Regions from separate parts of the Paenibacillus donghaensis genome, predicted to be linked through region 2. Evidence: riboswitches for the same ligand, from Rfam matches in the RefSeq annotation. Region 2 holds a riboswitch; each other region holds the start of a gene.
What was found. A riboswitch is a leader RNA that binds a small molecule or an ion and turns the genes downstream of it on or off. The one in region 2 is predicted to bind cyclic di-AMP.
Positions count from the first base shown of each region.

Region 1: linked by a shared signal. The riboswitch ahead of B9T62_RS26580 (C40 family peptidase) and the one ahead of B9T62_RS32500 (C40 family peptidase) in region 2 are both predicted to bind cyclic di-AMP.
Region 3: linked by a shared signal. The riboswitch ahead of B9T62_RS13715 (APC family permease) and the one ahead of B9T62_RS32500 (C40 family peptidase) in region 2 are both predicted to bind cyclic di-AMP.

Region 1 covers NZ_CP021780.1:5,879,691-5,885,680, reverse strand. Annotated here, with positions in the region: gene B9T62_RS26590 (glycoside hydrolase family 43 protein) at 1-1,391, shown strand, start outside; gene B9T62_RS26585 (SDR family NAD(P)-dependent oxidoreductase) at 1,370-1,570, opposite strand; cyclic di-AMP (ydaO/yuaA leader) riboswitch at 1,815-1,946, shown strand; gene B9T62_RS26580 (C40 family peptidase) at 1,951-2,418, shown strand; gene B9T62_RS26575 (hypothetical protein) at 2,640-2,891, shown strand; gene B9T62_RS26565 (DUF2785 domain-containing protein) at 3,368-4,198, shown strand; gene B9T62_RS26560 (GNAT family N-acetyltransferase) at 4,442-5,050, opposite strand; gene B9T62_RS26555 (phosphotransferase enzyme family protein) at 5,053-5,990, opposite strand, start outside.
Region 2 covers NZ_CP021780.1:7,161,360-7,172,713, reverse strand. Annotated here, with positions in the region: partial or broken gene B9T62_RS32535 (nitrilase-related carbon-nitrogen hydrolase) at 1-194, opposite strand, end outside; gene B9T62_RS32530 (transglycosylase domain-containing protein) at 361-2,433, shown strand; gene B9T62_RS32525 (AbrB/MazE/SpoVT family DNA-binding domain-containing protein) at 2,678-3,148, shown strand; gene B9T62_RS32520 (YwhD family protein) at 3,332-3,847, opposite strand; gene B9T62_RS32515 (M1 family metallopeptidase) at 3,941-5,944, shown strand; gene B9T62_RS32510 (hypothetical protein) at 5,950-6,786, shown strand; cyclic di-AMP (ydaO/yuaA leader) riboswitch at 7,006-7,143, shown strand; gene B9T62_RS32505 (C40 family peptidase) at 7,201-7,629, shown strand; cyclic di-AMP (ydaO/yuaA leader) riboswitch at 7,998-8,140, shown strand; gene B9T62_RS32500 (C40 family peptidase) at 8,146-8,637, shown strand; gene B9T62_RS32495 (GNAT family N-acetyltransferase) at 8,899-9,399, shown strand; gene B9T62_RS32490 (c-type cytochrome) at 9,562-9,918, shown strand; gene B9T62_RS32485 (4a-hydroxytetrahydrobiopterin dehydratase) at 10,042-10,329, opposite strand; gene B9T62_RS32480 (hypothetical protein) at 10,566-10,859, opposite strand; gene motA (flagellar motor stator protein MotA) at 11,063-11,354, shown strand, end outside.
Region 3 covers NZ_CP021780.1:3,183,155-3,189,144, reverse strand. Annotated here, with positions in the region: gene B9T62_RS13725 (DsbA family protein) at 169-900, shown strand; gene B9T62_RS13720 (disulfide oxidoreductase) at 897-1,364, shown strand; cyclic di-AMP (ydaO/yuaA leader) riboswitch at 1,568-1,725, shown strand; gene B9T62_RS13715 (APC family permease) at 1,851-3,668, shown strand; gene B9T62_RS13710 (iron-hydroxamate ABC transporter substrate-binding protein) at 3,999-5,024, shown strand; gene B9T62_RS13705 (FecCD family ABC transporter permease) at 5,204-5,990, shown strand, end outside.

The DNA of each region.
Region 1 (5,990 bases), 1.3 Mb from region 2:
CGATACTCCATTCCAAGGATTTGGTGAACTGGCGTCTTATCAATCATGCCATCAAACAAATGCCGCTCCCTGACTATGACCGTGTACAACACGGCAAAGGTGTATGGGCACCAAGCATTCGTTACCACGATGAGAAATTTTGGATCTTTTATGGCGATCCCGACGTAGGCATTTTTATGACGACTGCAGATCATCCAGCGGGGGAGTGGACACCGCTTCATCTTGTACATGAAGGAAAGGGATTGATTGATGCCTGTCCCCTTTGGGATGATGACGGTCAAGCCTACCTGATTCATGCGTTTGCCGAAAGCCGGTCTGGAATCCGACACAAGCTTCGTGTCTGCAGGATGTCTCCGGATGGTACACGACTACTGGACGAAGGTGAAATTGTTTTCAACGATCCGGAAGGTCATCCAACGATGGAAGGTCCAAAGTTCTATAAACGGAACGGATACTACTATATCTTCGCTCCAGCCGGGGGCGTTGCGGAAGGGTGGCAGACCGTGCTGCGGGCGTCTTTCCCGTTCGGTCCTTATGAAGACCGGATTGCACTTCATCAGGGCGATTCTCCGGTAAACGGGCCCCATCAAGGTGGATGGGTTGAACTCATCAATGGAGAATCCTGGTTTATTCATTTTCAAGATAAGAATGCTTACGGTCGCATCGTTCATTTGCAGCCCGTTGTATGGGAAGACAATTGGCCGCTTATGGGCATAAACCAAAACGCAGGCATCGGAGAGCCGGTGGTTTGCTTCCAGAAGCCAGATGTTGGCGCTGTTTATCCCATTGAGATACCAGCAACATCGGACAATTTTACTGAAGGACGGCCTGGCTTGCAATGGCAGTGGCAGGCTAATCCTTCACCGAACTGGCTACTGCCGACGCACGAAGGTACGTTGCGGTTGTGCGCAGATCGACTCCCGCAGCATGTGACAACGTTCTATGATGCGCCACAGTTGTTGCTACAAAAATTTCCGGCACTATCATTTCGAGCGACTGTCCGACTGGATATTGCCGGTATGCTTGGAGGAACTGAGGCGGGGTTAATCGTATTTGGTTACCAGCATGCTCGACTTGCAGCTAAGGTGATCGCTGGTACGGAAGAACGGGAGCTCATCTATACGGTCGGTTACCAGACGGAGGAATCTGTGATATGGCGAACCCCGATGAAGGGTACCATCGTGGATATTTATGTAAACGTCCGAGAAGGTGCTCATTGTGACTTTGCCTACAGGATGGATGGTGAAAGCTTCGAGTCTGTTCCCGCAGAAATATTCGAAGCGAGTGTGGATCGCTGGGTAGGTGCGAAGTTTGGTTTATTTGCTATTGCAGAAGTCACCGAAGGTGGGTATGCAGATTTCAAACAGTTTCAGGTGGAGTCGAATAAGTAATTCGCTATCCAAAGATTTGTAACAGATCCAAACGATCTTAAGCACAAATTGCCCGGATCAAATAGGTTTACAAGAATACCATGCTTAGCTTCTTCCACGGTCACCGTTTTCATTAATGCTTCTAAGCCCGCTTTCGCGGCGGAGTATGCTCCGAATTTTTCATATGCCACGATATCCATACTAAATGGGAAGCTTTTTTGTTAGAAGGATTCACGTTGAGGATAATATATCCAGGATAGTTATTACATTTTTGTTTATTTTGCTGATGCACATTATCAAAGGATTTAATAGGAATAAAAGGATTGAATTCTAAAATAGTAGAAAATCTATGTAGAAAGCCTTAACAGGGCATGATACTAGATGAAATTCGAGAGAAGATTGACAGATGTTTGTAGTTCTATTAAAGTATAATTAGTTACAAAATATTAACTACTGCCGAGTTTCATTTGAAAACGGGGGAACCATTTCCGGGTGAATTATTCTTGTGAGTAAGAGAATATAGGGAACCTTTAACCGAACCCTTAGCTAACTCCGTAGGCATTGAAGGGAGAACAAGGTTCTGAAGAAAGTCATCTTATCTTTATTAGGAGCTGCAGTTCTGTTCACAACCGCTGCACCAAGTATCTCTGCAAGTGAGGTTAACCTTGAAAGTGAAGTGAATCAGGTACTGGGAACCCCGTATTTATGGGGGGGTACTACGTCCATAGGGTTTGATTGTTCCGGATTTATATTGTATGTTCTGAAAAAGTTTAATGTGGAGGATCTTCCACGCACATCCCAATCTCAAGCCAAAGTAGGGACACCAGTAGCTAAAGAGAACCTGCGATCAGGAGATTTGGTGTTTTTTAATACGTTGGGTACGGGTATCTCTCATGCGGGCATCTATCTAGGCGATGATCAATTTGCTCACTCCTCGAGCAGCAAGGGAGTTAGAATAAGCAAGTTGGCGGATACATACTACAAAGATCGTTATGTCACAGCTCGGCGTGTAGTAGATCAAAAGAGTTATCTTAGTATGGTGAATTAGTGTATGTTGAGAAACAGAGGTTGTCCCATCAGCCACGATATGGCTGATGGGACAACCTCTGTTTTTCTGTGGAGAATACCCTCGATTCTGGACAGGATGCGTGTTGTAACAGAAATTACTTGCCGATAATAGAAGGGTACGCCTGTGGTTAATACAGGCGATAATAAGGAGCTTGAAATGAAAAAAAGAGGTTGTTTGAACCTTGGGGGATGTTCTAGCGAATGTCAGAGGGGAAGAGAATTAGCCCCGAAAGACAACTTGGAGCAGGAAAGCAGGAGGGATATGCGGAAATTTGTTATCACAGATATTCATGGGAAGCCAAGGGGCTGAAGCTGCTGCTCTTGGAGGCGGAAGTGGATCTCCCGGTCATTGAAGAAAGAGGGCTGGCACTGGTCAATCTGACGGATATGGAATATTACATGTATAAACAGGCGAACAACAAGGTTGAGCGGCGGAAGATTGGGTGTTTCTAGCTCTTGGTTGGCTGGTAAAAGAACAGGAGGGTTCAGATTAGATGTCCCAAGTGCATGATAATGAAATACTGTCGTATGAAGTGAATTATGAGGCTGAGCAAATCATTATGCATACTAGGTATGACTATCCTCAATTGCTGGAGCATACGGATATTGTTTTCTCGGGAGTGCTGTGCCATTGGTTTGAAGGGGAACTGCCGGGAAGTATTATCCTTGATATCGATGCCTATGGAATCCCTAGTTTCATCAAAGAGAATACAGAGCTGCTGAACAAACAAAAGAACTACGGCTGGCCCAAGATGTATGATACTCTCGAAGAATTGGAGTCAACGCTGACTGCTGAACAATATCAATACTTCGTGATATCTTCTTCCTATGGGCTGAATGGCTGGATAGTTGCCAAAAGCTGTGACATTAAAGTGCAGCAGTTAAGGGGCGATAGCCGTGTGGATTCATGCAACATCAGAGAACAGCTGATGCAAGACCTACAACGTATCGAAGACGAGCACTACCACCTGCGTGAGGGAGAGCGGGAACAGGACTTCCTGACGTTGATGCTGCAATATATCGGGGACCCGGAGCCGGAGCTGCGCGATAATCTGATCTATCCTACCTTCTATGAATGGATTATGGAACAGCAAAAGTTCACGGACGATGAGCTGCGCATCCTGCTCAGAACGCTGACTGATGAGCAGCATCTGTTCTATCAGATCGGGAGCGAGGGGAGTCCGTCTGTGTTTACGCGAACCTTCGCGGTGCTGCCGGTAGCTTTAATTCTGATGCGCCACAGGAAGCAGCCAATTCTGAAGCCTGCTGAATTCCTGGCTGTGAAGGGTGCATTACTGCGTTATTACCGGGAAGAGAAGGACCTGCGCGGTTATGTGGCTGAAGGAGGCTGGGCACACAGTGCGGCTCATGCGGCAGATGCGCTGGATGAGCTGGTGCAATGTCCGGAAAGTGACACATCTGTGCAACTGGAGATTCTTGCGGCTATTCAGGGCATGCTGCACAATGGTCTGTCCACCTTCGCTGAGGAAGAAGAGGAACGGATCGCTACCATCGTGGACACCATGCTGGAGCAGGAACTGCTACCGGAGCAGCAGGTGGTGGAGTGGATCGGCGGTCTGTCCGCATGCGCCAGCCAGCCGAAATGCCGAGAGCAGGTAATCGCCCGTGTGAATAGCAAAAATTTGGTCCGCTGTCTCTACTTCAGAAGAGTACAGGGAACCCGCAGCCCTGTTCTTGAAGCCGCGCTGCTTGCTGCCGAAGCTGCATTGAACAAATTTGCCGTACAGAATACGAAGTGATGAGACTGGAACATCTCAAAATGACTAAGGAGGGAGCTGCAGCAAACGGAGTGACACTTGTGGACAGGAAGCATTGCGGTACAAGCATGACATTAGCGGACAGGGATGATTGTTGCGGACCTCATAGCTCTTATTTGCTGGATATCGGGTGTTTTCGGAGGCTAACGGACCGAGGGGCCCTTATGTGCTGATCTGGGCAGCTAATGGGTCTGATTTGGGCACAATAAGGGCTCTCTGAGTCCGTTAATCCGCTAAAAGGGTTAAATCGGCGGAAATAGCGGCTCCTCGGTCCGCAGCCTGGCTGTGATGGTTACTAAACGAGAATACCAGCTTGTCCCCATCAAAAGTGTTGCCTTGGTATTCCTCGTACTGCCCTTGAGTATAATTGGAGACGGTTCTGCGCCAGAAAGCTTGGGCGGTGGAGTTCTTTGCAGACGGGTTGGTGAATAGCTGCCAGCTGCCTCTGAAGCTGTCGAACACGCTGGCTGCCGCCGCTTCCGCGATACCCTGACCTCTGAACGGGTTCATCACAAAGAAATCATTCACAAAATAATCGACACCTGGAGCACAATGCGGCGGAGTGGCGATCAAGGCAAAGCCGACAGGCAGATCATCTGCCAGAATCAGGTGGGGGTACAGGCAGCCGGGCTTCTCCCACCAGATATTCTGGACGTCATATTGATCCTGCAACGTTACATAATCCTCGCTGTCCTCGAAGATGCTATGGCGGTTAGGCAGATGTCCGGGCACAGGCCCGTAATGTCCAGCCAGGTCATGGAGGTAGAGCGGATACATATTTTTGATCAGATAAGCATCCTTGGGGTCTGTTACTTTCACCCTAACATTCATCATAATTAATCCTCCTGCAACGGTTCGATATGTTCAAACAAAAAGGAACGGTGACTCAGAAAGCAGCTGAGATAAGCCTGAGCGTAAGGTTGTTCTGCTATCAAATCAGCGGTTTCTCTTGGATCGGCGGCATGATGTGCGTAGTTCTCGATCATACACATGATGAAAAAACACTCCAGTCTCTGCACATAATCATCATCCAGCGCGCTGATCTGGCTATACCCCAGCAGATGCATCCGTCGCTGCGCCGGGCTTAAACCCAGCAATACAGCAGCCATATCATATAGGAAATAGCCATATCCACATCGTGCGAAATCAATCGCATATGGGGTATCCTGATCAAACACCAGATTACCCAAATGCAGATCAGCGTGGATCATACCGAAATTCGCTGGCGTGGGAGTCATAAGCCCCAGCTCCTGGAGAACCAATTCGGCGGCGTTCCGATAATTAGTCCAGGCTTTCTCTGTCAAAAAGCAGGGATAGTGCTGCTCCAGCTGTACCATCTGTCTGCGAAAATGGTTGGCATCATACGTGGGACGCACAAATCCGGCCAACGGCAGGAAAACAGCAGCTGCCTGATGAAGCCGGGCGGTCAGCCTGCCGATCTGTTGAACACAATCCACTGACAGCGGCTCCTCCGCAAGTTCGCCATCGATCCAGTGCATAAGCGTGACCCTCGTCTTCCGCAGTCCCTGTTCATCGCCGATCTCCACCACACTTTCGCCATTACGGGCTAATACACCTTCCGTTACCTTCAGCGCATCGTGCTGATTCAAGGCCTGAAGCCAGACTAATTCAGAACAAATTTCCGGTTTGGTCAAGTGTTCACGGTGAATCCGCAGCAGGTAGCTGCCTGTGCTGCTTGTCTCTATTTTATAGGTGATCGTATCTGAACTCTGAATAAAGCGGATGTTAGTCCATTCCAAGTCATAGTGTAATA
Region 2 (11,354 bases):
TCGCCCGCATAAGATCGACCGTAGGCAAGGAACCGACAGTTCCGGTAAGCACCACATAGACCTGGTTCTCAATAGCACGGGCATGGCTGGTATATCTTACGCGGTGGAAGCCGTGGCGGTCGCCCTGTACATGATGGGCAAAAAATAACATCCGCTCCCTTGGCCCGTGCCATCCGCACAATCTCCGGAAATTTATTTAGAGCACGGCTCTCTTTTTTAGTAATAGAATTTTACCATAATGAAGTTTAAAAACACACTGGAAGGCGCCTTCCCGTGAATATCTCTACTCTTCCTTCCCCATAATGAAATACATACACTGCCTGCACATTGTCACTTCAGCAAGGAAGGGAGCCAGGTGTTATGTCGCGCAAATCCGCTTCACCTCCTGAACGCAAACGCAAAAGCCGTCTCCGCCGGCTGTTCCGGCTGCTGGCGGTGATGACCGTCCTGTTACTGCTGGCCGCCGGAGGCCTGCTGGGATATCTCTATCAGAAGGAGCTTCCTCCGATTGCCGATGATTTCCGCTCCAGGCTGCTTGACGCCAGAGGCAACGTACTGGCTACCTTCAGCTCGGATGGACGCAGCCGTGATCCTGTTGCGCTGGAGGAAATCTCCCCGCTGCTCATCCAGGCTACACTGGCGGTGGAGGACCGCAAGTTCTATCACCATGTCGGGTTTGATCCGAAGGGGATGGCCCGCGCCCTGCTGGTGAATCTGGAGCAGGGAAGCCGCAGCCAGGGAGCAAGCACTCTAACCCAGCAACTGGCGCGCAACCTCTATCTGTCCCATGAGAAGACCTGGACCCGCAAGGTACGGGAGGCCTTTTATACCCTGCAGCTGGAGATGAAATATAGCAAGGATGAAATCCTGAACATGTATTTAAACGAAATCTATTACGGACACGGCGCCTATGGGATTGAAGCAGCCTCCCGGATGTACTTCGGCAAGGCGGCGGCCGAGCTGGATCTGGCCGAAAGTGCAATGCTGGCAGGAATCCCCAAAGGTCCGACCTATTATTCGCCTTATAATCATATGGACAACGCCAAGAAACGGCAGCAGCTTATTCTGAATGTCATGGCCGAACTGGGAGAGATAACCCCTGCGGAAGCTGAGCAGTCCACGCAGCAGCAGCTCGCCTTCAAGCCTCAGGGAGAGAAGGACACTATAGTCTCTGCACCTTACTTCCGGGATTACGTGCGAAGCCTCGTAACCAGCACTCTTCAGATCACCGGCGAAGAGCTGGATCAGGGTGGGCTGGACGTATATTCCACGCTTGATCCAGACATGCAGCAAGCAGCGGAAGCAGCCGTTGCACAGGGAATGGACCCGGACCAAGAGCTGGAGACGGCACTGGTGTCGCTTGACCCCCGGACCGGCTATATCAAAGCGATGGTCGGCGGCAAGAACTACCGGTCCAACCAGTTCAACCATGCTCTGGCTACAACCCGCCAGCCAGGTTCTGCCTTCAAGCCGATCATGTATCTGAGTGCGCTCTCTTCGGGGTCCATGACCAGTCTGTCCGTCTTCAACAGCCAGCCGACGCTGTTCCATTATGACAACAACCGCCAGACGTATCAGCCGCGCAACTTCGGCGACAAATATCTGGGAGAGATCAATATGCGACAGGCTATTGCCGCTTCCGACAATATCTATGCCGTGAATACAATGATGAAGGTGGGCGCTGATAAGGTAGCTGAGCTGGCCGCCAGGATGGGCATCACCAGCCCGCTTCAGCGCGTACCTTCACTGGCACTCGGCACATCTCCCGTCAGCCCGCTGGATATGGCCGCAGCCTTTGCCGTAATCGGCGGAGGTGGCGTTAAGCTGCCTGCTACAGCCATACTCAAGATAACCGATGCCACAGGATCTGTATTATATGAGGCGCCTCAGACGCAGGGAGAGAAGATTGTGGAGCCTGCGGCTGCTTATGTGCTGACCACGCTGATGGAGGGGGTGTTCGAAACCGGCGGCACCGGCAACCGCGTAGCCTCCATTATCAAACGTCCCGTGGCCGGCAAGACCGGAACTACGGATACGGATGGCTGGATGGTCGGCTTCACACCCGAGCTGGCCACCGCTGTATGGGTCGGGTATGACAAGGGGCGGGACATCGAAACGGCCGATGGACGCAGGGCGGCTCCGATCTTCGCCCAGTTCACCGAAAAGGCGCTGGAAAATGTGCCGCCGAAGATTTTCCCAATACCTGACGGTGTGGTCAGCGTCTATATCGATCCGCACTCTGGTAAACTGGCGACTCCGGATTGTCCGGAGAAGAAGCTGGAGACCTTCATCAGCGGTACGCAGCCTGTGGAATACTGTGATCAGCACGGAAGCGGCGGCGATCAACCGGTGGAAGAAGCACCGGACAACTCCACCCCCTCTGAAGCTGAAGGCTCTTTATGGAAGAGCATTAAGCGCTGGTGGATGAATTGACCGCTTGCGCAACTGCCTGACTGAGATACGGCACAATAGTTGATGGTCTGCGTTTCGCCATGGCCGAATTGGGTAATTAACAATAGAACCCCAATAAACCTCGCCCTTTTATCTACATAATCGGGGGAGGTTTTTATTTATTTTTCCTAGAATTGGAGACGCTTCCCCATTTTCTAAACTTACAATTACTGCTATAATAATGGATATCCACCAAAAAATATAAGATGTAAATGAGGGACATGGGATGAAGGATACAGGCATGATCCGGAGTTTGGACAGTTTAGGGAGAATTGTGGTACCTGTAGAAATACGTTTAACGCGCAATATCGACATTGGTGATCCGATTGAATTTTTTATTCTGGATGAGAAAATTATTGTCTTGCGTAAGTACACCTCGACCGAATGTACCTTTTGCCGCAGCCTCGACCATGTGACCTACTATAAGGACCAATTTATCTGCAATAACTGCCTCAAGGAGCTTGGAGACCCTGAGCGCGACCCCGGACAGCCTGAGCCTGTACATAACGCAATCGTGGAAGCCCCGGAGCATAGCAACCTCCGCAGAACCAAGACAGAGCAGATGAGCCAACGCCTGGAGCAGGCTATTGCCGACCATCCCTTCGCCAACCAGAAGGAGCTTGCCGAGGTGCTCGGCATCAGCCAGGCCCGCGTCAGCCAGCTTAAGCGCAGGCTGGGTTCTACGAACAGGCCGTGACTTCAGCAGCCTGCAAGCTCCGTATTGTACACACAAGTAGAAACGGTTACCGTCCTTTTAGGGACGGTAACCGTTTCTGCGAGAAATAGAAGGATACGGATATTGTGAAACATATAGTTTCTTATATTTTGAAAAAAGCTCCGTTCTCCTGAAGCAGGAGAGCGGAGCTTTTTTAATGTGCATCTACTCTGAAAGAACAGCCTTCAGTTCCTCCGGTGAGGCGTCCCACCAGGCATCGTTGTGAGCGACCAGCAGCGATTTCAGCGCCTTCTTCTCCACTTCGCCAAGCCCTTCCACAATCACTTTTCTTTTGAGAGCTCCATCCAGCTTATTCACATGATCCGCGAGTATCTTCCAGCCGCGGCGCGCTTCTGTATCAATCCACATCTCACAAGCGGTAATCCCGCCATAGAACTGGCCTTCCGGTGTACGGTCCACCGCGACCCATACGAGCCAGACCTGTCTTCCCTCGGGGACATCCTCACGGTTCGCAGAGAATTTAATTCCTTTCTCCACCTTGCTCTTGGCATGCATGGCACCGATGTCAATGACCGCTTCGCCTCCGTCAATAATAACGGGCGATACATTATTCAGATCAATAGAGCCTGCTCCAAATCCTTTATGCTTGCTCTTGGCATTCACAATGTTCAAGGCAATCTGCTTCTTGCCTTCCGGTTGTATATTATCCACAGTGCACATCCTTCCTCGTACGAATAATTTAATTTTAGCTAATAATGCGGCGAATGCAAACATATACATCCCGTAGATGCTTGTCACGGGAGGAATCACTGTATGAAGCCACTGTCTTTAAGGTTCACGATCTTTGCGACCCTGGCCGCGCTCATGCTGCTGGGAGGAGCCCTATGGAGGTTTGCTGGGGATAGTCCTGCCCCAGCGGCTGTCTATGCCCCCAAAGCGGCCAAGTCCCCTGGCCTGTCTCTGCCGGCGCCCGCTCCCCGGCTTCCGGCAGCGGAAGCGGTCCCTGTTCCTGCGGCGACCGTATTAAGCGAACGGATAGTGGAGTATCACCTCGACGTGAAGCTTGTGGAGGAGAGCGGAGTTCTCAGCGGAGCTGAGACGGTAACCTGGACACATCCGGGCAAAAAACCGGTCAGCGACCTCTATTTTCACCTCTATCCCAATGCCTTCGCCTCCAAGAACACCACCTTTATGAAAGAATCAGGCGGGGAATTGCGGGGAGATACGATGCCGGAGAACGGCTTCGGAAACATGAATCTGACCGATCTGCGCACAGCCGACGGAATATCACTGATGCAGCGGCTGCAGTATGTGCAGCCCGACGATGGCAATCCGGACGACCGGACGCTGGTGAAGGTGCATCTCCCACAGCCCGTTCATGGCGGAGAGAGCATCACACTTAAGCTTCAGTTTGAAGTGAAGCTGCCCAAAATATTCGCCCGCATGGGCACCTCCGGCCCGTTTGTAATGGCAGGGCAATGGTACCCCAAGCTGAGCGTATATGAACCTGCAGGTACCCGAGGGGCCAAGGAGGAGGGCTGGAACCTTCACCAGTATCACGGAACCTCAGAGTTCTACAGTGATTTCGGCATATTTAACGTAAGAGTATCTGTTCCCTCCAATTATACGGTTGCCGCTACCGGATTTCCGGTCAAGCCGTCGTCTGTGGTACAAGATCGCCGGATTTATCAGTTCTACGCCGACGATGTACATGATTTCGCCTGGGCTGCTTCTCCCGACTTTGTGGTTGCCGAGGAAGCGTTCTCTACGGCGGAGGTCCCTGGCGTGCGGATCAAGCTCTACCTGGACCCGATGCATAAGGATCTGCAGGAACGGTACTTCCAGGCAGCCAAGGCGGCCTTAGCCTCTTTCAGCAAATGGTACGGGCCCTATCCATATACCACCTTATCCATTGTTGTCCCGCCCAAAGGGGGGAATGGCGCAGGCGGCATGGAATATCCCACGCTGATCACAGCCTTTGGAGCCTCCGAGGCGTCACCGGACCTTTCGCTTGAGCGTACGGTTATCCATGAGATTGGTCATCAATATTTCTATGGCATGCTGGCCAGCAATGAATTTGAAGAAGCCTGGCTGGATGAAGGCTTCACTTCCTACGCCGAGGAGCGGTTGATGGAGCAGGAATATGGCGTCCCCTCCAATCTTCCTATCCAGGCGAGCCTGGCTTTTCCATCCCTGCCGCTGAATCTGGAGACCTGGAAATATGGCAATGCAGATGCCTACGCCCGGAATGTGTATCTTCGCGGCAAACTGGTGCTGAAGGATATTGAACAGCAGGTGGGCAGCACTGCAATGGACAGCATCTTGTCTGCCTATACCCGTAAATACCGCTTCCGCCATCCTTCCAGCAGCGATTTCCAGCGCACTGTGGAGAAGGTAACGGGACAGTCCTGGCAGTCCTATTTCGACCAGTATGTCTATAGCGGAGGGGCACCCGATTTCGCCATAGACAGTATTACGTCCTCTTCTCAGGCAGAAGGAAGCTCTCACAGCTATCAATCCCGGGTCCAAGTCTCGAACCACGGCAGCGAGTATGCCAAGGTACCCGTTCGGTTTAATTTCTCCGACGGGACTGCCGTCGAGCGGATTTGGAGCGGCAACGGGACGGAAACCACCTTTCAGCTCTCCCACAACAGCCCCCTGTTGTCGGCGGAGATCGACCCGGGCCATACGGTTCTGCTGGAGAGCAAGCACCTGAATAACTTCAGACTGGCGGAGCTTGACCGCAAATCACTTTCCCGCTGGACATTAAGTTTGACGAAACTGCTGGAAACAGCGCTTAATACATTGGTCTGGTGAGGTGAATGATGGTGAGAACTTCATTAACCCGTGGCTGGCGCAGCATGAAGGAGCAGTCCTATATCCTTATCCTGCTGTTTATCTACCGGCTGCTGTGGGGCTATTTTCTGTACCGGTTCGTAAGGTCGGCGGTGATCCCTGTGATGCAGCATTACCCTACCGCCGATGCAGGCGGCAGTGCGCTGGGGCGCCTGCTCTTCTACATTGAAGGCCAATTTGCCTTAAGCTCAGATTCTGCGGTACACGGGTGGCTCCTGATGCTGCTTGCGCTCTCCCTGCTCCGGCTGCTTGCTTCACCCTTTATCAGGGCAGGGCTAATCTACGAGCTGCACCAGGAGAGTAAGGGAGAACGCGGTCTGTTCTTTTTTCCCGGCATGAAGCTGCACGGACTGTCTGTACTGCTGCTTAGCCTGGTGGAGTGGCTGCTGGCACTGCTTCCGCTCTGGTGGCTTGCCCCCAAAGTGTACGGGCTGCTGCTCTCCTCAGTTATGGATTATTCAAAACTGCTTACAGTGGTCCCCTATATACTGGCTTGGCTGGTTTATCTCTACCTGGTGCGGCTATTCATTCTTTATATGCAGTTTGGTTGTACGGCTGGAAACGGAATGTTCTCTTCGCTGCTGATTGCCTTTCAAGTTCTGTTCTCAGCAATCTTAATATCGCTTGTACTGGGGGCTGGCGGATTAGCCCTGCTGCTGATTAGCGGCCTCACTGGTATTTTTGCTCCGGGCCTATCTGCACTCCTGGTCCGCCAGCTCTGCCCGCTTCCTGCCACCCTGTTCCGAATGTGGGGAGTAGCTGCCCAATATCATCTATGGCACAGCAAGCGCTTTCCACAATAATACAGGCAATATTTGGACATAATAGAAAACCACTGCCTCCAGGTTTGGGACAGTGGTTTTTTTGTTGTGCACATCTGCTTAGAAGATTTGCAAAACTCTAAATCCTCTGATACAATGATGCCTGTACTACTAGTAACAACTTTGTAATCTTTTGAATTGTTTTATTCATAATTGCATGCAAACCGTCGGTTCTGACAACGATTGAAAGTCACTATTCTGGTGCATAACACGCCAAATTCCCTGCACCGGGAAGTGGGGGAACCATATTTTGGGTGAATTGATCTCGTAACAGAGGGATCATAGGGAATCTTCTACCGAACCCTTAAGCTAACCTCGCAGGCCTTGGAAGGAGTACATCTTTTGAAGATTCAGTTCTTTAAGAAAAAATTCGTCGCAGCTGCATTAGGGCTTGTTATGGCATTCTCGATTGGCGGAGGCAGCGCTTTTGCCGATTCTAAGATGGACAACGTTATTACAAAAACACTGGGAACGACATATAGAACCGGAGGAACAACCACATCCGGATTCGATTGCTCTGGATTTACGAAATATGTCTTCACCAAGATGGGCCTCAGCCTGCCGCGCACCTCGAAAGCACAATATAATGTTGGAACTACTGTATCGAAAAGTAAATTGCGCTCCGGCGATCTGGTATTCTTCAACACGCTCGGCAACGGAATTTCTCATGTTGGAATTTATGTTGGCAATGGCAAGTTCGCGCAGTCATCCTCATCGCGTGGTGTTACCATCACTTCCTTGAGTCAAGCCTATTGGGCCAACCGCTACGTTGGCGCCAAAAGAGTTATGAGTACGTCCTCGTACCAAGCTGTGGCCTACGATTGAAATTTCCCCACAACCTTAACCCCTATCATAGACTTAACCACCCGGACTTGATTATTGTCGTAATCAGGTTCGGTTTTTTTCTTTCCTTATTCTACCTTTTACACCGATCGATCCGTCGCGAAACAGCTTTTCCCCATTATTTCAAGAAAAATTTGTAAAAATACCACAAAGCCGCGTACTCCCCAGTATTTTGCCGCTCTGAATCTCCAATTCAGCTAATATTTCTGCATTAATATGTTATAAGTGATTGCCAAGCGCCAGCTTCTTTGTTACAATAATCGCAGTGAAGTTTTAGTAACATTTTTGTAATTATTCAGTTATGTTTTGCTAAGGTTTTGTCATGTATTGGTTACAAGCTAATCCTAATCAAACAGTATGTGCCGAGTTCCCTAACAATCAGGGAAACGGGGGAACCAACTTTGGGTGAATTGACCTCCTATTCTAAGAGGGGTCATAGGGGACCTTCAACCGAACCCTTAAGCTAACCTCGTAGGCATTTGGAAGGGGTATACACTTTTGAAGAAGAAGTTAGCAGCCGCATTACTCAGCTTTTCCATTGTTCTCACTATGGGAGCAGGAAGCGCTTTCGCCGATTCCAAGATGGATAAGGTAATCGACAACACTCTTGGAACGAAATACGTATCCGGCGGAGTTTCCACCAACGGATTTGATTGCTCTGGATTTACCATGTATGTGTTTGACAAGATCGGCATTAATCTTCCTCACCAATCCGGTTCCCAATACCAGATGGGCACAGCGATCTCACGCAGTGACCTGAGAGAAGGCGATCTTCTATTCTTCAATACAAGCGGCAAAGGTGTATCCCATGTTGGAATTTATGTTGGCGACGACAAGTTCGCACATGCATCATCCAAACGCGGTGTAACCATCAGCACACTGAGTGACAGCTATTACGTTGACCGTTACGTTGGCGCTAAACGTATCATGAGTACAGATGCTTACCATGATGTTGCCAGCGATGTTCAAGACAATGACAATGTTGAATAATAAGTAGCTCTTACAGAAGCTCTTTTCCGAGGTTGTTGCCACAACTCTCCGGGAAGGAGCTTATTTTTGTCTATATTTTTTATTTACCCCTCCCATAGAGTGCCAAACAGTAAATCTGCCGAAAAATCCATTTTAATAAAATATAATTTGTAATTTGTCAAGTTTCAGCCTTGTTCAGTTATTTTTGCGTCGCATCAGGCCGATAGTGGATATAATTTAGATATATCGTATTTCGCACGCGAAAGGAGGCCTCGTTGCCTTATGATCTCTTCCCCCGTTACGTTTCATGTAGTACCGATGGAGTCCGGGCATGGTGAGGATATTTGCCAGTGGGATTACCAGCCGCCGTACAACATCTATGGCTGGATGCCCTGGAAGCAGATGCAGGAGCTTGGCATTGAATTCGGCGACCCTCAGCTTCGTGAAGAACAATATGTATCTGTTATTAATGACCAGGGTGACTTATGCGGATTCGCACAGCTTTTTCCTATGGAAGGCGTGGTTCGGCTGGGAATCGGCATGCGCCCGGAGTTATGCGGCCAGGGGCTGGGCTCTTCATTTATGAACGCCATTGTAAAGAAGGCTCTAGCACGGTATCCGGAGCGGGAGATTGACCTGGAGGTGCTCACTTGGAACCAGCGTGCGATCCGGACCTACCGCAAGAGCGGATTCACCATTACCGACACCTATGAAAAGCGGACTCCGACCGGAGAGAAGCCGTTTTATTGCATGGTCTATGACCCAACGCAACGGCAGAGCTAATGCCTCAATCTCCTATACAATTGAGCATAAACCCTGTTCATTTTTTTGACACAAATACTATGATAACGCTTTAGCATAAGCTATACTATAAGCAGCAGCTTAAGTAAGAAACGGCTTTGCCGTCCTCTACAAGAGGCGGCATCCCTGAAAGGACGGATGACGATGCAAAAATGGATCATGAGCGGTTTGTTTTTTGCCGCCTGTGCCTTTGCGATTGTGCTGATGTTTGCTCTGCCCGGCAAGGAAGAGGTTGCTGAGGAGCAGAAACCGGCTATGCCGGCCGTACAGCTGGACGCCGCAGCCGCTGAGGAGGTAGTTAAGGCCACCTGCATCTCCTGCCACGGCGACCAGCTGCAGGGCGGAATGGGCCCGAGCCTTCAGCAGGCGGGCGCAGAGCATGATGCCGAGGCAATCTATAGCATAGTCACCAAAGGACGCGGACAAATGCCATCCTTCAAGGAGCAGCTGGCTCCCGAGGAAATCGCCAATGTCGCCATGTGGCTGGCCGAGAAGAAATGAACCGAACCCCCGTTCCTTATCTTAGCAATGCACAAAAAACACCCGTGCCCAGGACCTGTTGTTGTCCTAATCGGCACGGGTGTTTGCTATTTATTACGGTGCCCGGCTTATCTGGGCAGCCGCCTAACGGCTTTTGTCATATGCTTCGTTGAATTCATGCGCTTCACGGACATCCAGAGCCGTAATTCCACCAGCTTCATGGGATGTCAGCCGCAGAATCACCGCTTTGTAATCTATCGTGATATAGGGATGATGGTCGAAGGCCTCCGAGATCGTGGCTACCTCATCCACAAAAGCAATGCCCTTCATAAACTGGCTGAACATATATTTGCGCACCAGTGTACTCTCTTCCAGCTTCCAGCCTTCAAGCTTGATTACCTGCTCACGCAGTTCTTCCTCTGTTAATAGCAATTATTTCCCTCCCTTACTAAGAATAGCAACATAACCCGCCAGAATCGCCTACTCCACTTATCTGCTAAATAAAACATCCCTTAGCTTCTGAGGTCCAAGGGATGCGCCAAGATAACGGCAATTTTCGGTTAAATGTATTCTGAAATCCCGGCTAATATAACTCCAAGGCTCTACCAATCTTACCACGGGCTGTTGATTGCGGGCAAATGATGAGACTAAGCCCGGCAGGGCCGGTGTCAGACAAGCACCACCGAAGCCAGATCTTCCTCACCCAGCAGAATGTTAATACGGTGCGTCTCTTTATCATAGATCACAACACCGCTCCCCACTTGAATCACCGGCTCGTTGCCGAGTGCGAAGAATAGGTCCTCTGCCAGTGCCTCCCAGACCTCCATCTTGGATTCCTGCGGCAGTTCCTGCCACTCGTCAGGCTCCATCTCAAAAAATACATACCCGTCCGTAATCCGTCCGACCGCCTCGGTCAGCTCCGTCAAAATTTCACTGTAATCTCTGCCATGTTTCACACCCACGTATATCACTCCGTTTTCTCCACAATGAATAATTACTTACCTTTACCATTATAGCCGAAAATATGACTTCACAAAAAAGCGAATGCTGACGATAAATAAGAATATACGTTAGTCTTTTCACTTTAAGTGTCCCGCCGCTCTTCAAGGATGATAAACGCGGCATAGCCGGATCACTTTTTTAAAACTCATGGACGAGGTGCATAATGGAAATTTCATCAATACTCGGTTTGGTTTTTGGTTTGGTCGCAGTCCTCTGGGGGATGCTGCTGAAGCACGCTCCTCTGGCAAGCTTAAACAACCCCGCCGCCTATGTCATTATCTTTCTAGGTACAGTCGCTTCGATCTTCATGGCCTTCCCGATGTCGGAGGTCAAGAACATTCCCAAGCTGTTTAAGATTCTTTTTGTGAAGAAGAAGATGGTCAGCAAGGCAGAATTAATAACGACATTCATGGACTGGGCTTCCATTACCCGCCGCGAAGGCTTGCTGGCGCTGG
Region 3 (5,990 bases), 4.0 Mb from region 2:
TTGTCTATGGACACCGCGCTTTTTGCTGTGAATAAGGGGCGGTGCCTTGTCACAGCATGGTTTGCCAGTTTGATTCTTTAATTATATAATTCTAAAATGTACAGAATTCTTATAATTCTTATATATGATTAAATTTCTCCGTCCGCTAAGGACAGAAAGGAACCATCCTTGAGCAAAACAAAAAAACCACAAGTCCAGGCTCCTCAAAAGAGCAAACAGGAGATCCGCCGAGCCCAGCAGGAGCAGGCTAAGCAAAAAACGAGGCTGCTCATTATCGGTTCAGTGGCCGTTGTAGTCATACTCTTTGTAGCCCTCTTCATGCTTACCTCTAGGGACAAGGTAACCAGCTTCAATTATGATGAGATGCCGCGGCTCGGCAGTGCGGATGCGCCGGTCAAGATTGTCGAGTTCGGCGATTACAAATGTCCGGCCTGTTCCCAATTTGCCGGTCTGATTAAACCTCAGCTTGTCCAGGATTATATTGATCAAGGCAAGGCATCCTTCCATTTCGTGAACATGGCCTTCATTGCTACCGATTCGACAACAGCCTCCTTGGCAGCCTTGTCTGTCTATCATCAGGACAACGAAGCCTTCTGGAAGTATTATGACGCCCTCTATGCCAATCAGGGAGCAGAGGATGTGGAGTGGGCTACTGCGGATTATCTGGTTGAGCTTGCCAAGCAGCTGGATCTGGGAATTGATCTGGAGCTGCTGCGCAAAGACATTGATGAGCATACCTACGTGGATGAACTGGACAGAGATATTGAGCTGGCCAAAGACAAAAAAGTTTCCTCTACCCCAACATTATTTATCAACGGAGTGAAGAGCGATAAGGCGTTTGATGCAGCCGCGCTGTCAGCCCAGATTGATGCCGCCCTGGAGAAGGCGGGAACGAAGTGAAGAGCTTCAGTTCCTTCTGCCGCCGCAATGCGCTCTATCTGGCCTGGTTCGTCTCGCTGGTTGCTGTAGCCGGCAGCCTGTACCTCAGTGAGGTGCTGAAATACGAGCCCTGCAAGCTGTGCTGGTTCCAGCGGATCTTTATGTATCCGCAATTGTTTCTGCTGGGCATCGCTACATACCGGGGGGACAAGCGGATTATCCCTTACGTGCTGCCGCTGAGTATTATTGGCGGCAGTATCTCACTGTATCATTATGCAGAGCAGAAAATCCCTGCCCTCAGTGAGGTGCTTCCCTGCACCATCGGTGTTCCCTGCAACCAGGATTATCTGAATCTGTGGGGATTTGTAACCATTCCGCTGCTGGCCCTGATCGCCTTCACTCTGATCACGATTTTGCTGTTGATGGGACGCAAGAGCGATCACGTGGAAACGGATGATAATTCTGAACAATTGATGAATGATTAAGCGAATATTTTTAGTTAAAATTGCAGTCGTTTCCCTAGAAAAACACGGGCCGAAGGGCTAATGAAAGATAATGAAAGAGAATGAAAGAGAGTAACCTACAGGATGATCTATTTGCTCCTTTTGGTACTTTTTTCATTCTTTTTTCATTTATTTCTCCGCTTTACGGAAGGCGGGTTGTAGACTAATATTAGACCTTGTGAGAAGTTGAATATGCGCTGAATTTTCCGCAAGGGAAAACGGGGGAACCACACTTGGCCACAAGGGCCAAAGGGGTGAATCGCAAAGGTCTAGAGGACCGGACCGTAGGGCTACCACAGCCCGAATCCGCCAGCTAACCTCGTAAGCAAAGGTGGGATAATGACCATGCCGTAAGCATGCGGATCATTTCCGTAGGCTTATTTTTGTGCCTGAATTTATGAAATCCACCAATGAAAAGTGCGCGCGGTAACACCGTTTCAACTCACCAAGAGAGGAACTGTTTCTACAATGGTAAGCAAGGTAAAGCGACTATTGATCGGGCGTCCGATGAAGTCGAACGAACTCGATCATGAAAAGTTATCCAAGGTTAAAGCTCTGGCTGTTCTGTCCTCAGACGCACTCTCGTCAGTGGCGTATGGTACGGAACAAATTCTGATTGTGCTGGTAGCGGCAGGCTTCACAGCTATCTGGTACTCGTTGCCCATTGCTATAGCCGTATTGGGCCTGCTGGCTATCCTGATCTTCTCCTACCGGCAGACGATCTTCGCCTATCCGCAGGGCGGGGGCGCCTACATTGTCGCCAAAAACAATCTGGGGATTCCCACAGGCCTGCTGGCCGGAGGCTCGCTATTGGTGGACTATATTCTGACGGTTGCGGTAAGTGCTTCGGCGGGGACGGATGCGATCACCTCGGCTTTTCCAAGCCTGCATAACCATACGGTGCTGATCGCAGTGACGGTTATCCTGCTGCTGACGATCATGAACCTGCGCGGTGTTACCGAATCGGCCTCTTTCATTGCTATTCCTGTATATTTGTTTGTTGTGTCCATCTTTGTATTGATTATCTCCGGTGTGTTTAAATATTTGACCGGTGGTGCCCATGCCGACGTGCCCGAGATTGGGGCTGCGGTGTCCAACGTCAGTCTGTTCCTGCTCTTGAAGGCGTTCAGCTCCGGCTGTTCGGCGCTTACGGGTGTGGAGGCGATGTCCAATGCGATCCCCAACTTCAAAGCACCTGCGGAGAAAAATGCCGCCAAAACGCTGATGATTATGGGAGCCATTCTGGGGCTGATGTTCACCGGGATCACCTTGCTGGCTTACTGGTACGGTATCATGCCGAATGAGAAGTCTACCGTGATCTCACAGATTACCGAATCCACCTTCGGGCGTGGTGCTTTGTATTTCTTCATTCAAGCGATTACTGCGGTAATCCTGTTCCTGGCGGCCAATACAGCCTACTCGGCGTTTCCGCTGCTGGCCTTTATGTTTGCGAAGGATAAATATATGCCGCATGCCTTCATGGTGCGCGGGGACCGGCTGGGCTTCTCTAACGGGATTATTTTCCTCGGTGTGTTGTCTGCGCTGCTGGTGGCCGCTTTTCACGGAAATACTGAAGGGCTGATTCCCTTGTACGCGGTTGGAGTGTTCATTCCCTTCACATTGTCACAGCTGGGGATGATGGTCCATTGGTACAAAAAGAAGCCGAAAGGCTGGCAGCAAAAATTCGTCGTGAACACAATCGGCATGCTGACGACCTTGACGATTACACTTATCTTTATTATCACCAAGTTCTCCAGTGTCTGGGTGGCCTTCATCTTCCTGCCCGCTGTCATGTTCGTGTTCTACCGCATCCACAGCCACTATATGAATACGGCAGATGAGCTGCGGATCTGTCCAGCTACCGATAAGCCGATGATTAAGGGCAGTACGGTAGTAGTTCCTGTTGCGGGTGTGACCCGTGCGGTGCTTCATTCCATCAGTTACGCCAAATCGCTGACGGAGAATGTAGTTGCAGTCTATGTAGGCTTTGATGAGGAAGAGATCTGCAAAATGGAGCAGAAGTGGGAGGAGTGGAACCCCGGCGTCCGGCTGATTGTGCTTCGTTCACGGTACCGCAGTATTCTGCGCCCGCTGGTGAAGTTCATCGACACCGTGGAATGGAAGACAGCGACCACCGACCACATTACGATTCTGATCCCGCAGTTTATCACCAAACACTGGTGGCAGGCAGTGCTGCATAATCAGACCAGCTTGTTTATCCGCTCCTATCTGATGAACCAGAAGGACATTGTGGTCGCAACCGTGCCTTATCATTTACACAAGTAGAAACGGCTACGCCGTCCTTTTGAAGGACGGGGCGTTTCAGCGAGAAATAGAAGGACAATTTATAGCGTGAAACATATAAATTCTTATATTTCAAATAAATCGTTCCTGATTGGCGTTAAGGCGGTCTCCTGAAGTAGGGAGCACCGCCTTTTTCTCTTCTTATGAAGGGAAATATGCAGCCATAGATGAAAGATGAAATTTTGTTTTATGCAAATTTATTAATTTTTATGTTGACATAGATAATGAGAATCAATATCATTTAAGAAAGTGAAGCGGAGGACAACCAACCTTTGACTGACCATGGATGTAAATAAATAGGAGGGGTACTTAATGTTTTTGATTAATAAAAAGGGATCGGCCAGCACTAAGGTAGCGATTACAGCGCTGTTGACAGCCATGCTGTTCTTATCCGCTTGCGGGAATAACAACGCCGGGAATGCAGCTAATGCGGGGGCTACAACGGCTCCAACGGCCGCAGCAGCGACAGAAGCTCCAGCAGCTACGGAAGCTCCAGCCGCTGAGCCTCGGACAGTAACTGATGCGATGGGGCATGAAGTGACCATCCCGGCTAACCCGCAGCGGGTGTTGGGCTCTTATCTGGAGGATTATCTGGTAACGCTTGACGTGACCCCGGTCGCACAATGGTCCATTACTAAGGGTGTTCAGGATTATTTATCCACAGAGCTTAAGGATATTCCTGCTATCAGCTACGATCTTCCGCTGGAGGCAGTTACCAGCTTCACTCCGGATTTCATTCTGATCCAATCGGAAGCCCAGGTGCAGAACGGCCTCTATGATCAATTAAGCAAGATTGCCCCTACCTATGTGCTTGGAGATGAGCTGAACAATGACTGGCGTAAGCAACTGCTTAAGATTGGCGAGCTGCTGAACAAGACAGCCGAGGCTGAGCAAGCGCTCAAGACATACGACGAGAAGGCTGCCGATGCCAAGGAGAAGCTACAAGCCTCCATTGGCGATGACTCTGTAGCCGTATTATGGCTGGCATCGAAGAGCTTCTTCATTGTAGATGCCACACGCAGCAGCGGGGCTGTCCTCTACAACGACCTTGGCGTGACTATGCCTAATCTGGTGACAGATATTCCGGAAGAGACCAGAACGAACTGGAACGCGATATCGCTGGAGAAGCTGTCTGAACTGACAGCGGACCATATCATTCTGGTGAACAGCGACAAGACCGAAGGTGCCGAGATCACGAACAGTGACATCTGGAAGGCGATCCCTGCCGTCAAGGCCGGCCATGTGCATGAGTTCAGCTCGAAGACCAGCTGGCTCTACAGTGGAGCCAATGCAGGCTCTAAGATCATTGATGATACGCTGGCCAGCTTGGTGAAATAAGAACACTGTAATGTGTGCAGGTCCAGTATCCCTGGTGGATATGAAGACCTGCACCTTTTTTTAGCGGATTATTCCCTGAACCGGATTGTACATCAAGAGATTATTTGCGATAATGAGAATGATACTTGTTATCATCTGAAGAATCTAAGGATTGGTTGCTTATGAATAAGGAGACGAACATGGTCCCAGCACCGGATTACACAGACACCACAACACAACCTGCAATGGACAAACCCTTGCAGGCACGCCCGGCAGCGGCCCTCACTATTCTCATTCTGGGGCTTGCTGCCATAGCATTTGGCCTGGCGGCTTCCGTCTCGGTGGGAGCTGCCGATATTAAGCTGGCTACCGTATGGGAAGCGGTATTCCACTTCAATCCCGAGGCGATGCAGCACCAGGTGATCCGGACTTTAAGAATTCCGCGCGCGCTGGCCGGAGCATTGGTTGGTGCCTGCTTTGCTGTAGCGGGGGCGATCATGCAAGGCATGACCCGCAACCCGCTCGCAGACTCCGGCCTGCTCGGACTAAACGCCGGGGCAGGGGTAGCCTTGGCCTTGGTGTTTGCCTTTGCTCCCGGACTGCCGTTTACGTATCTTATGCTGTATTGCTTCCTGGGGGCCGCAGTCGCGTCGTTAATTGTATTCGGCATCGGGTCCATGTCCTATAATGGGCTGACGCCGCTGCGGCTCACGCTCGCCGGAGCGGCTGTAAGTTCCTTGCTGCTGGCGCTCAGCCAGGGCGTAGCGATCTTGTTTCATCTCTCACAGGACATCGCCTTCTGGCTGGCCGGAGGTATTGGCGGCGCCAATTGGACACAGCTGAAGATCATGGGTCCTGTTGTGGGAGCAGCCTTGCTGGCCGCTCTGATGTTGTCCCGTTCCATTACCCTGCTCAGTCTGGGCAGAGATGTGGCCGCAGGCTTGGGGCAGCGCACAAGGCTGGTACAGCTTGGCGGTATGATTGTGG